4 regions of the Psychrobacillus sp. NPDC093200 genome follow, and region 1 is predicted to be linked to each of the others. Evidence: riboswitches for the same ligand, from Rfam matches in the RefSeq annotation. Region 1 holds a riboswitch; each other region holds the start of a gene.

Region 1 (3,101 bases):
CCGGATAAATTTTTTTATGACCGGATAGCAACGTTTTATGACCGGATAAATTTTTTTATGACCGTTCAATAAAAACAAGCTTAAACCTCTGGAGGTATCTTACATGAAAAAATTTATAGGACTATTTATACTTGGTATTTTAGTTTATTTTCTCATCACAATATTAATTAGTGTGTTTAAGTGAAATAGTCAACAAAATAAAAAAAGACTACAAAAGTAGTCTTTTTTTATGTCATATTCTATTGTTTATTTAAATTCTTTTATATGTTAACCTACTACACTTTCTATTCCTCTATTGACCTGGAGAACTTGCTCCCTTTCTCAATCGGATAAAACTGAATTGCACCAGTCTCTTCATCATGTTTCCGATGGAATTCCATCCCTTTTACTTCGGCTAAGACTAGGTCAACCGTAATTACAGGATTCTCACCTTTGATGAAGTGACCTCCAAAAACAGCACCATATTGATCACACATTGATCCGTGAAAATGTGTGGCATATTTTCCTTCTCGCTGACATATAACTCCTGTACCATGTAAAAATTCTATAGGTCCTTCTTTTACGATCATTTCATTATAGGCTACACCTATTTTCGAGGAATCAGCTGGAATTAAATAGACAAAGCCACACTTTTGAAAGCTTCCAAAGCAGCTAACGATAGTGGCAGAAGTAATTTGGTTGGCTTCACATATTGCTTCTATCCCTTCTATCAAATCTGTTCCATATTTTAATCTAGCACCAACTATTCTCTCAAAATCACCAACTGCAAAATTTGCTCTTATTGTCATGTCGATTCCTCCAATTGCATAATTATTTATTATCTTATAATTTTAATCTTTTCTAAAAAATTTTACTATTAAAAAATAGCTCTTGACTTTGTTAGTTTAGTATAGTAAATTTTCATTTATAGAATAAACGAAAAACTTAATAGCTTATTATCTCTTATCAAGAGTAGCTGAGGGACTGGCCCGTTGAAGCTCGGCAACCATCTATACCAAAAGTATAGAAAGGTGCTAAATCCTGCAAAACATTTTTGTTTTGGAAGATAAGAGAGGACAATGCATTTTTGTGTGCCTCTCTTTCTTTTTGAAAGAGAGGCTTTTATATTTATTCGAATTCTTTAATAATTATTAAGGAGGAATTTTAATGAAAAAGGTTGGTTTAGTATTATCAGGAGTTCTATTAACGGGGTTGCTTGCGGCTTGTGGTGATGAATCTACAGGTGACAAAGCCTTAGATGAAAATAAATTAGTCATAGGTGTAACTGCTGGTCCTCACGAACAAATAGCTGAGGTTGCAGCAGAAGTTGCAGCAAAAGATGGACTAGAAATAGAAATTAAAGCTTTTTCTGATTACATACTTCCAAACACAGCACTATCTGAAGGTAACCTAGACGCAAATAGCTATCAACATGAGCCTTTTCTAAATGCTTTCAACGAAGACCATGGTACTGAGCTAGTACCAGTTGGTAAAACTATTTTAAACCCAATGGGTATTTACTCTGAAAAATTTAAATCGTTCGAAGATTTACCAGAAGGTGCCACATTTGGATTACCAAACGACCCAACTAACGGTTCACGCGCATTATATATACTAGAGGAAAATGGCTTTATTAAAATTAAAGAAGATAAAAAAGAAAATGCTTCTATTTATGATATCGAAGAAAACCCTAAGAATATTGAATTTATCGAATTAGAGGCTGCTCAAATACCGAAACAGCTTAGCGAGGTAGACGCTGCGGCAATCAATACAAACTTTGCTTTGGCTGCTGGCATTAACCCGAAGGAAGACTCAATTCTTTTAGAGTCATCTAACTCTCCATATGTGAACTATATCGTTGTACGCGCGGAAAACGAAGATGATCCAACCGTTCAAAAGTTTGTAAAAGCTTATCAATCAGAGGAAGTCAGAACATTTATCGAAGAAGAGTTTCAAGGTTCTGTGTTAGCAAGCTGGGATGAGTAGAAATAACAAAAACGTTGCCGCAACCGGTAACGTTTTCTTTAGAAAGGAAGATTTAACATGATAGTTTTAGAGAATATTACAAAGGAATTCATCAGCAAAAGAAACACAGTAAAGGCTGTCAGTAACGTAAGTCTTCATGTAAGAAAAGGTGAAATTCACGGAGTTATCGGCTATAGCGGAGCAGGGAAAAGCACACTTATCAGATGTGTTAACCTGCTCGAAAAGCCAACAAAAGGCAAAGTATACATTAATGGCGAAGAAATAACCCCCCTTCCCCTTCCTCAACTTCGAAAAGTCAGAAACAAAATAGGCATGATTTTTCAAGGATTTAACCTTTTAAAAACTGCCACTGTTTACGACAATATCGCTATACCTTTAAAGCTGCTTGGCTACGACAAGAACGAAGTTAAAAAAAGAGTGGAAAAATATTTAAAAATAGTAGGCTTAACCGATAAGCATAAAAGCTATCCAAACCAGCTTTCTGGCGGCCAAAAGCAACGTGTAGCTATTGCAAGAGCTCTCTCCCAGGAACCAGAAGTATTATTAAGTGATGAAGCAACAAGTGCTCTGGATCCAGAAACGACTGACTCAATATTAGAGCTCTTATTAAAGATCAATAAGGAATTAGGTATAACTATTCTTTTAATAACTCATGAAATGAATGTTATTCAAAAGATTTGTGATCATGTGTATGTGATGGAAAACGGAGAAGTTGTAGAAGAGAACACAGCTATTAATCTTTTCACGAAGCCTAGTCATCCGACAACTAAAAAGTTCTTAAACACAATTAGTCAACGTAACTTATCCCCTTCCCTTATTTCTCAGCTCCATGTGACGGGTGCAGTCACTCGCTTGACTTTCGTTGGGGAAAGTACTGGAAAACCATTATTAGCAGAGGTTAGTCAGAAGTTTGATGTACAACCAAATATCTTAACGGCCAATATTATTGAATTGAAAAACGGAATTGTCGGTAATATCGTGATTCATTTAGTAGGAGAAAAAAATCAAGTACAATCAGCTATTCGCTTCTTAGAAGAACAAGGAGTTGGAACTGAGAGCTTGGAGGTGCACTCATGAGTAGATTCGAACAATTCACTAATCAATGGTTGCCAATCATCGGAGAATCTGTAATTGAA
Region 2 (3,101 bases), on a different contig from region 1:
ATACCTTGAATCTTTTTTACTGAGTTTACTTGAAGTAGATTTTTTAATGTCTTAATAATTGGGACTCCACCTGCAGTGGTCGCCTCATACCCTACAAAAACTCCTCGTGACTTTGCGCGTTCCTGCAATGGGATACTATATTTTGAGAACATGACCTTATTTGCTGTAATGACGTGACAGCCCTTGTCTATCGCTCTACATAAATAGCTATAAGCCGGCTCTTCGTTAACTATTGCTTCAAAAACTACTTGAAGCCCAGGAATATTTTCAATATCCTCAAAGTCATCTGTCACTAATACGCCTGGGGTCTCGGGTCTTTCTTTAGCTAAATTATTAATGAGAATCGCACATATTTCGATGTCCAATCCTAATGACTTTTTTAAGTCTTCTCGTTTTTCATTCACAATGTGATAAATCCCTTGGCCGACTGTTCCAAATCCTAAGATTGCTGCTTTTATTTTTGCCATGCTGTCTCCTCCAAATGAATCTGTACAATTGAATTTAAATAATCGTACTTGAATAAAATTTCAATTAACTAATTGACTATTTTACATATTGTAGACTATTTCCACTCAATTAACAACAAAATTCTATCTAGAGAGGACATTTGTTTTCTCTAAAAGTACTTTTCCAAGTGCTTCTTGTAAATCTTCTACTGCCTCCAAGCCTACAGACAAGCGAATTAGATCCTCTGTAACCCCTGTTTTTACCAAATCCTCCGGTGTAAGTTGTTGGTGAGTAGTGGAAGCTGGATGAATAATTAGAGATTTTGCGTCTCCCACATTTGCTACATGTGACCAAATCTCTATATTATCGATAATATGTCTACCTGCTTCTCTACCTCCCTTTGCTCCAAATGTCAAAATAGAACCGTATCCATTCTTTAAATACTTTTTAGCAAGTTCATGTGTAGGATGGCTTTCAAGCCCTAAATAGTTAACCCATGAAACTTCCTCATTGTCATTTAAGTACTCCGCAATTTTCTGGGCATTTTCGTTATGTCTTGGCACTCGTAAGTGAAGTGTTTCTAATCCTTGAAGAAAGGAGAAAGCTGCTTCTGGGCTTAGAGAAGGACCAAAATCACGTAGCAACTGGACTCTTAGCTTTATAGCAAATGCCACGCCTGGAACATCGATTCCGTAGCGCAAACCATGATAGGTTACGTCTGGCTCTGTAAAGCCCGGGAATTTTTCAGAATTCCAGTTGAAGTTACCTCCATCAACTACTACTCCACCAATTGTTGTACCGTGACCTCCAATCCATTTTGTCGCCGAATGGATAACTATATGAGCGCCATGCTCAATTGGATTTGAACCAAACGGAGTAGCGAAAGTATTATCTACTAGTAATGGAACCCCCACTTCGTTTGCAATGGTAGCTACCTGCTCCACATCCAGTACATTTAAGCTTGGATTTCCAATAATTTCAGCAAAAAAACCTTTTGTCTTCTCAGTAACTGCTGATCTGAAATTCTCAGGATTCGTTGAATCTATAAACTTCACAGTAATTCCATAGCGAGGAAGTGTATGAGCAAAAAGATTAAAGGTCCCTCCATATAAGTTTTCAGCTGCGATAATTTCATCTCCAGCGCCTGCAATATTTAAAATAGAAAATGCAATGGCTGCCATCCCTGATGAAAGGGCCACTGCGGCAGTACCTCCTTCAAGTAATGCAATTCTTTGCTCAAAAACATCAACTGTTGGGTTTGTTATTCGGGAATAGATGTTACCAGTCTCTTTTAATGCAAATAGATTTTGAGCATGCTCAGTGTTTTGAAATACATATGAGGTTGTTTTGTGAATCGGTACCGCTCTTGATCCTGTGACTGGATCCGGTTGTTGTCCACCATGCAATAGAAGTGTTTCTTTTTGAAGATTTGTCATTTTGAATTCCTCCGTTATTAGTAGATTAGATGGATGCTTGGAGGCGGGAGAGGATTATAGAACTGCCAATGTAAAAACCCCTCTTCACTTAAGAAGAGGGGTCAAATTGACATGTTCCTCCTCTTATCTTCCAAATTCATAAAAGAATTTGTAGGATTTAGCACCTTTCCAAGTAAAAGAACTTGGTGGTTGCCGGGCATCGTAGGGCCTATTCCCTCCGCCACTCTTGATAAGAGTATTAGATTAGTGTTCCATCTTGTTACACAGTATAAATCCTCCGTTATTTATAAGTCAAGTTATTTTATATAAAATTCTGAAACTTCATCATTTTATAATCGTTTAATATAATAGATAGAATATTATTTTTGGGGGTGTCATAGAATGATTATTTGGAGTGTTAGCATTCTTTTAATAGGCTACTTAGTTGGTTCGATTCATGGATCAAAATTAGCCCAATGGATGAGTGGTGTTAATATAAAAAAAGAAGGCTTAAATAATTCAGGAGCTTCCAACGCCACCATAGTGCTTGGATGGAAGTATGGCGTTTTAGTAGGAGCCATAGATATTTTAAAAGGCGCAATTATGATTATTGGGGCAAGATTAATTGCTCCGCAGCTGACCTCACTTAGTACCTCTGAGCATGATTTTTTGCTTTATATAGCTGGTGCTGCTGTAATCTTAGGGCATAACTTTCCTATTTACACAAAATTTAAAGGCGGTAAAGGCACAGCTTCCATCATTGGAGTACTGCTAGCGTTACATTGGCCGATTGGATTAGCAGGACTATTATTGTTAATATGCATCACACTTTTGACTGATTATTTATTGATAGGTGTATTCTTTTTCTACCTTATCTTTATAGGAGCCTCTATATGGACCGCAGATGGAATAGGTCCAATCATAGTTGCAGGATTTCTATTTCTAATGGCGTCGTTCTTACATATAGAGAATGTTCAGCGGTTAATTCGAAAAGAAGAAGTAAAGATTTCCTCTGTTATGAAGAAAAAAAAGCCATCACTGTAAAAGGAGTGGTTAAATGAGCAAAAAAAAGAGGTGGATTGTGCTAGTTCCTTTAATAATAATGGCAACTAGTGGAGTCGGTATGTGGATGCTTACAAGCAAATGGCTAGAGGATGGATTAAAACCTAAGGCAAACGGTTCCAATGAATACGCAATTGTATTAGGGGCCAAGGTTAAACAAGGCCAGATTCCTTCTCT
Region 3 (3,101 bases), on a different contig from region 1:
TTTTCATCCCAATCTCTCCCTTATCGTTTATCTATTTTTGTAGTAATGATGTCACCAATCCATTGGATAATGAACACGATGATTAATATTAAAATAGTAGCTACGAGTGTGACATCCCCGCGACCACGTTGGAAACCATCTAAAAAGGCTAGATTCCCTAATCCTCCCGCTCCAATGATTCCTGCCATAGCTGTATAACCAACTAGTGAAATACAAGTTACGGTTATACCAGACACTAAAGCTGGCATTGATTCAGGCAATAAAACCTTCCATATAATAGTTGTGGTTTTAGCACCCATAGATTTTGCAGCCTCTAAAACGCCTTTATCAATTTCTCGTAAAGCAATTAAAACCATGCGAGCATAAAATGGAGCAGCTCCAATCACTAATGCTGGGAATGCAGCATTCGGACCACGCATCGAGCCCATCAACAGTGTTGTAAGTGGGATCAATAAAATAATTAATATAATAAATGGGATAGAGCGGAATATATTTACTACCGCACCCGTTAACCAATTTGCCAATTTATTCGCCCAAGCCTGATGTGGGCTTGTCAAAAATAATAAAAGTCCTAAAATTAGTCCAAAGATTGCTGTGAGTACCGTAGAAACTGCTGTCATATACAAGGTTTCTAGAGTAGCGTCCCACATTTTAGGCCAATCAACATTTGGAAATAACGATTCAATCATTGTTGATCACCTCTGTATTCACTTTTTGCGAGTGGATAAATTGTATTGCATCCTCCACGGCTTGGTCATTTCCATCGATTTGAAGAATTAGTGTACCGAAAGCTCCACTCTTCGTATGAGAGATGTTACCTTGCACAATATTAACTTCTAAATCAAACTGTTTGATTAATCTTGAAAGAATTGGCTGCTCTGTGGTTTCACCGACAAAAACGAGCTTGACTAGCTTACCATTTGGATAAAGCTGGACTAGCTTTTGAATCGTTTGCACTGGCTGGTTGGAATCAGAAATTTGAGAGACGAAACGTTTAGTAATAGCCTGTTGTGGCTTTTGGAAAACCTCTAGCACATCTCCCTCTTCTACAACTTGCCCATTTTCCATAACAGCTACTCGGTTACAAATCTTTTGAATAACTTGCATTTCGTGTGTAATCAATACAATTGTTAATCCTAGTTTTTCGTTGATGCTGACTAGTAGGTCTAGTATTGAATCGGTCGTTTCAGGATCAAGAGCAGATGTTGCCTCATCACAAAGCAATACCTCTGGTCCATTAGCTAAAGCCCTAGCAATTCCTACACGCTGCTTTTGCCCACCAGATAATTGTGAAGGATAAGAATCTCCTCTGCCCTCTAGACCAACAAGGTTCAAAAGCTCCTCTACTCTGGCTTTTCTTTTGTCCTTCGGAACTCCAGCAATTTCTAGAGGAAATGCTATATTTTCAGCGACTGTTCTCGACCATAAAAGATTGAAATGCTGGAAGATCATACTTACCTTTTGTCGGAAGCCACGGAGCTTCTCCTCATTTATGGAAGTAATCTCTTGCTCATTCACAACTATTTGGCCGACAGAAGGTTTTTCTAAGCCATTCAATAAGCGGATCAATGTACTTTTACCGGCTCCGCTATAACCAATAATCCCAAATATTTCTCCACGCTGTATGTCCAGATTTACATTATCAACAGCAACGATTTCACCTTGCTTTGTAATAAATCTTTTCGAAACTTCCTTTAAACTAATCATGTAAATCTAGCCACCTTTCCTATTAAAAAACCCCTTCTGCAAAAGAGCAGAAGGGGTGTAGGTTATCAATTTCAAATAACACTCATCCATTCTCTCATTTCTCAAAGCTATAGCTTTGCGTGACTTGGCACCATTTCACTTTCGTGACGGTTGCCGGGCTTCGTAGGGCACTTCCCTCCACCTCTCTCAATAAGAGCGACACTATTAAATTATTTTTTCAACACAACGAATGTTATCATAGGTTCTTGTTTTCGTCAATAGTTTTTATTGTTTCCAATAGATAGGGTACGGATTGAAACGCATAAATCTTTTTTTCTACCCTGCCATTTTTAGATATTAATAAGCAAGGTACACTTTCAATTTCTTGTTCTATTGCCAAATCACCAAGAAAGTTAATATTTGCTTGGCCAATTGGAACAGAAACCATTTCTTTAATGACATTCATCATCTTACTTGCAATCTGACACGTACCACACATTGGGGTATAAATATAAAATAAGGAAAGTGGAGAGTTATATTTTATGCTTTCCCATTGCTCTTTATTCCACTCATTCATTACACATCATCCTAAGGCAAAAATTCTTTTTTCACCTTAATATTAACACGTTTTAATATGGATGCCAAAACCTTAGCCGGGGTATTCGCCACTTCACCATACATAGGATTTGTATAGAGGTGAATTGCCTCAGGATATTCCTTCCTGACAACCGAGCGTATTTGTTCGCCAGATTTGTCGGCATCTAGAAAAGCATAAATCGGCAAGCCATCATAAGGGCTTAAAAGCTCCTCCAATTTTACATCGGATATCGTTCCATTTGTACAAATGATTTCTGGAGATTCATCGAGAAGGGTCAACAATTGTAATTTATCAGACCTTCCCTCGACGAGAATTATTTTATCACTAAATACATGTGCCATTTAGCTTCTCTCCCAACTTATTACCTTTCCTTTATTATATGAAAAAAACGCCGATTATTAACCGGCGTTTTCATTATTACTCTGCAATTAATTCTTCATACTTTTCTGGAGACAATAAGCTGTCCACTTCTGATAAATCAGAAGGCTCAACAACGATCATCCAAGCATTTTCATAAGGTGATTCATTAACGAATTCGGGGCTATCTTCTAGCTCAGCATTTACTTCCACTACTTTACCGCTAATTGGTGCATATAGTTCCGAAACTGTTTTTACTGATTCAACGCTACCAAAAGCATCTCCTGCTTTAATTTCATCTCCAACTTGTGGAAGTTCAACAAAAACGATGTCTCCTAGTTCTGATTGCGCAAAATGAGTAATACCTATGCGGACATTTCCGTCCTCATTTTTAACCCATTCATGTTCAGCTGAGTACTTAAAATCTTTAGGCACGCTCATAAATAAACCCCTCTCAATT
Region 4 (3,101 bases), 910 kb from region 1:
GAAACCTTCGATTGATGCATCTGCCTATATTGCTGATTATGTCACAATCACAGGTGATGTTACAATCGGTCCAGAGACTACAATTTGGTTTAATACGGTAATAAGAGGGGACGTTGCCCCTACTATAATAGGAAGCAAAGTTAGTATTCAAGATTTAAGTTGCCTTCATCAAAGCCCAAATAATCCACTCATAATTGAAGATGAGGTAACTGTTGGCCACCAGGTTACATTACATAGCTGTACTATACGTAAAGGCGCATTAATAGGCATGGGGTCCATTATTTTAGATGGTGCAGAAATTGGCGAAGGAGCATTTATTGGAGCTGGTAGTCTTGTCCCTCAAGGGAAAAAAATCCCGCCTAATACTTTAGCATTCGGTAGTCCAGCTAAGATTATACGTGAATTGAATGACGAAGATAAAAAAGATGTCCAACGAATTATTCATGAATATGCTGAAAAAGGACAGTACTATAAATCCATCAAACCCTTATAGAAAGGTCGATTTTAAAATAGAATAAATTAGAATTAAGAAACACCTAATTTTAAAATTTTTATAAATTTGACTCCGGTTATTTTTATACAATAATCCATTAAGAGTAAATAGATCCATTTATTTGGTCAGCCTATTTACCGTTAAGCTGTATAATTGTTTGAAAAAAACAAAAGGTATTAAGAGGTTAGCCTCTTAATACCTTTTTTCTTTAGGCGAGGCATTCCAATAGAAGGAAGTCTCTGATTTCTTAAATACCCGCTTTTTGCTTTAATTGCTCTGCCTTGTCGGTTTTTTCCCATGGAGCATCGATGTCAGTACGTCCGAAATGTCCGTAAGCTGCCGTTTGCTTGTAAATTGGGCGACGAAGGTCTAGCATTTTAATAATTCCAGCTGGACGAAGGTCAAATAGATCACGGATATATGATACTAAATCCGCCTCTGCTACTTTTCCTGTACCAAATGTATCGATTGCGATAGAAACTGGTTGTGCTACACCGATTGCATACGCTAGTTGTACCTCACAGCGATCTGCAAGACCAGCAGCAACAATATTTTTTGCTACATAACGAGCGGCATAAGCTGCAGAACGGTCTACTTTTGTTGGATCTTTACCAGAGAAAGCTCCTCCTCCATGGCGAGCATAACCTCCGTATGTATCAACAATAATTTTACGTCCAGTTAGTCCAGCATCACCTTGAGGACCACCAATAACAAATCGTCCCGTCGGGTTAATAAAGTATTTCGTTTCCTCTGTTATTAAATCAGTAGGTACTACCGGTTTTATAACATGCTCTTTTAAATCTCTTTGGATTTGTTCTAAAGTTATTTCTGGGTGATGTTGTGTAGAAATAACAATCGTATCAATATGAACAGGGTTGTTATTTTCATCATATTCAACTGTTACCTGTGTTTTACCGTCTGGTCGTAAGTAGTCTAAAGTTTCATCCTTGCGAACCTGTGCTAAGCGACGGGCAAGTTTGTGAGCTAGACTGATTGGTAGTGGCATTAGCTCTGGAGTTTCATTACATGCGTAACCAAACATTAACCCTTGGTCTCCTGCTCCAATAGCCTCGATATCTGAATCAGTCATCGCACCTTCTCTAGCCTCTAGCGCTTGGTCTACACCCATTGCAATATCAGCGGATTGCTCATCAATCGCAGTTAAAACTGCTGAAGTTTCAGAGTCAAAGCCGTATTTAGCACGTGTATAACCAATTTCTTGGATAGTCGAACGTACAACTTTAGGTATGTCTACATATGTAGAAGTTGTTATTTCTCCTGCAACTAACACTAAACCTGTAGTAACGGTTGTTTCACAAGCAACTCGTGCATTAGGGTCTTCCGTTAAAATTGCATCTAATATAGCATCAGAAATTTGGTCACAAATTTTATCTGGATGCCCTTCTGTTACTGACTCCGATGTAAATAATCGACGTTGTGTCAAAAGATTCCCTCCTATATCCTGCGAGATTTCTCTCAGGAATTGATACGGTACTCATTCCCATGTCAAGCCAATAGTAAACTTGAAGCTGCTTCGGACTTGGCACACAAGGATTTAGGGCGATGTAAAATAAAAAAACCTTTCACTCACGTAATTACATGAGGAAAGGGATTAATATCATAAACACCTTTCACTCTTATCAATCAAGGGATTTCACCTTGTCTCAGGTTGGGCACCTTTGTAATGATTTTTCAATTACAGGTTGCCGGGTTTCACAGGGCCTGACCCCTCCACCAGCTCGGAATAAGAGTATCCGTTCAATTCACCATCATACGTAAAAATATGTTATAAGTCAACCGATTAAATGTAATTTTTTCTCAAAAACAAAAATTATTCCAATAATGGGCTTCTATTAGTGTAGACTATTTAGTGTAATGTGTTATACTATTTCACATATCAATGAAAAATCCTCTTTATGTTGACTATTTACGTGAAGAGATAAAAATTAAAAAAGGATGGTAATACTAAATGAATTCAATCGATACTGTGAGCGAACTGAACGAATTGTTAGCTGGTAACAACATTAGCCTTCAATTATCAGTACCACAATTGGTGGAAAAAGCTACTTCTAGAGGAGAAGCAGTACTAACTTCAACTGGAGCTGTTAAAGCAGAGACAGGCAAATATACAGGACGTTCTCCACAAGACAAGTATATTGTTGATGAACCTATCTCAAAAGACAAAATCGATTGGGGCTCTGTAAACCAACCTATCTCATCTTCTCATTTTGAAGCATTATATACAAAAGTTATGAACTATTTAAAAGAACAAAATGAACTATTTGTATTCAAAGGATTTGCTGGTGCTGATAAGGATTCACGTCTAAGCATTCAAGTAATAAACGAATATGCTTGGCATAATCTTTTTGCTCACCAACTATTTATTCGTCCTTCTGAAGAAGAATTAGTAGCTCATAAAGCAGACTTTACTGTAATCAGCGCACCAAACTTCAAAGCAGATCCTGCTATTGATGGAACAAATTCAGAGACTTTTATCATTGTATCTATGGAAAAACGTATTGTTTTAATTGGTGGAACAGAATACGCTGGAGAAATGAAAAAATCTATCTTCTCTATTATGAACTATTTATTGCCAGAACAAAATATT

The links. Region 1 has a riboswitch for S-adenosylmethionine ahead of ACQKNZ_RS12410 (MetQ/NlpA family ABC transporter substrate-binding protein). Riboswitches for the same ligand answer to the same signal wherever they lie in the genome.
Region 2: linked by a shared signal. The riboswitch ahead of ACQKNZ_RS00410 (O-acetylhomoserine aminocarboxypropyltransferase/cysteine synthase family protein) and the one ahead of ACQKNZ_RS12410 (MetQ/NlpA family ABC transporter substrate-binding protein) in region 1 are both predicted to bind S-adenosylmethionine.
Region 3: linked by a shared signal. The riboswitch ahead of ACQKNZ_RS13850 (methionine ABC transporter ATP-binding protein) and the one ahead of ACQKNZ_RS12410 (MetQ/NlpA family ABC transporter substrate-binding protein) in region 1 are both predicted to bind S-adenosylmethionine.
Region 4: linked by a shared signal. The riboswitch ahead of metK (methionine adenosyltransferase) and the one ahead of ACQKNZ_RS12410 (MetQ/NlpA family ABC transporter substrate-binding protein) in region 1 are both predicted to bind S-adenosylmethionine.

What each region holds. Positions count from the first base shown of each region.
Region 1 is NZ_JBNNVC010000002.1:931,731-934,831, forward strand. It holds gene ACQKNZ_RS12405 (PPC domain-containing DNA-binding protein) at 285-788, opposite strand; SAM riboswitch class I at 940-1,052, shown strand; gene ACQKNZ_RS12410 (MetQ/NlpA family ABC transporter substrate-binding protein) at 1,147-1,965, shown strand; gene ACQKNZ_RS12415 (methionine ABC transporter ATP-binding protein) at 2,023-3,042, shown strand; gene ACQKNZ_RS12420 (methionine ABC transporter permease) at 3,039-3,101, shown strand, end outside.
Region 2 is NZ_JBNNVC010000001.1:78,173-81,273, reverse strand. It holds gene ACQKNZ_RS00415 (homoserine dehydrogenase) at 1-467, opposite strand, end outside; gene ACQKNZ_RS00410 (O-acetylhomoserine aminocarboxypropyltransferase/cysteine synthase family protein) at 591-1,883, opposite strand; SAM riboswitch class I at 2,004-2,119, opposite strand; gene ACQKNZ_RS00405 (glycerol-3-phosphate acyltransferase) at 2,265-2,906, shown strand; gene ACQKNZ_RS00400 (YdcF family protein) at 2,920-3,101, shown strand, end outside.
Region 3 is NZ_JBNNVC010000003.1:60,077-63,177, forward strand. It holds gene ACQKNZ_RS13840 (MetQ/NlpA family ABC transporter substrate-binding protein) at 1-7, opposite strand, end outside; gene ACQKNZ_RS13845 (methionine ABC transporter permease) at 21-689, opposite strand; gene ACQKNZ_RS13850 (methionine ABC transporter ATP-binding protein) at 682-1,707, opposite strand; SAM riboswitch class I at 1,799-1,903, opposite strand; gene ACQKNZ_RS13855 (thioredoxin family protein) at 1,943-2,263, opposite strand; gene ACQKNZ_RS13860 (toprim domain-containing protein) at 2,275-2,625, opposite strand; gene gcvH (glycine cleavage system protein GcvH) at 2,702-3,082, opposite strand.
Region 4 is NZ_JBNNVC010000002.1:17,178-20,278, reverse strand. It holds gene ACQKNZ_RS07730 (gamma carbonic anhydrase family protein) at 1-493, shown strand, start outside; gene metK (methionine adenosyltransferase) at 741-1,937, opposite strand; SAM riboswitch class I at 2,128-2,244, opposite strand; gene pckA (phosphoenolpyruvate carboxykinase (ATP)) at 2,463-3,101, shown strand, end outside.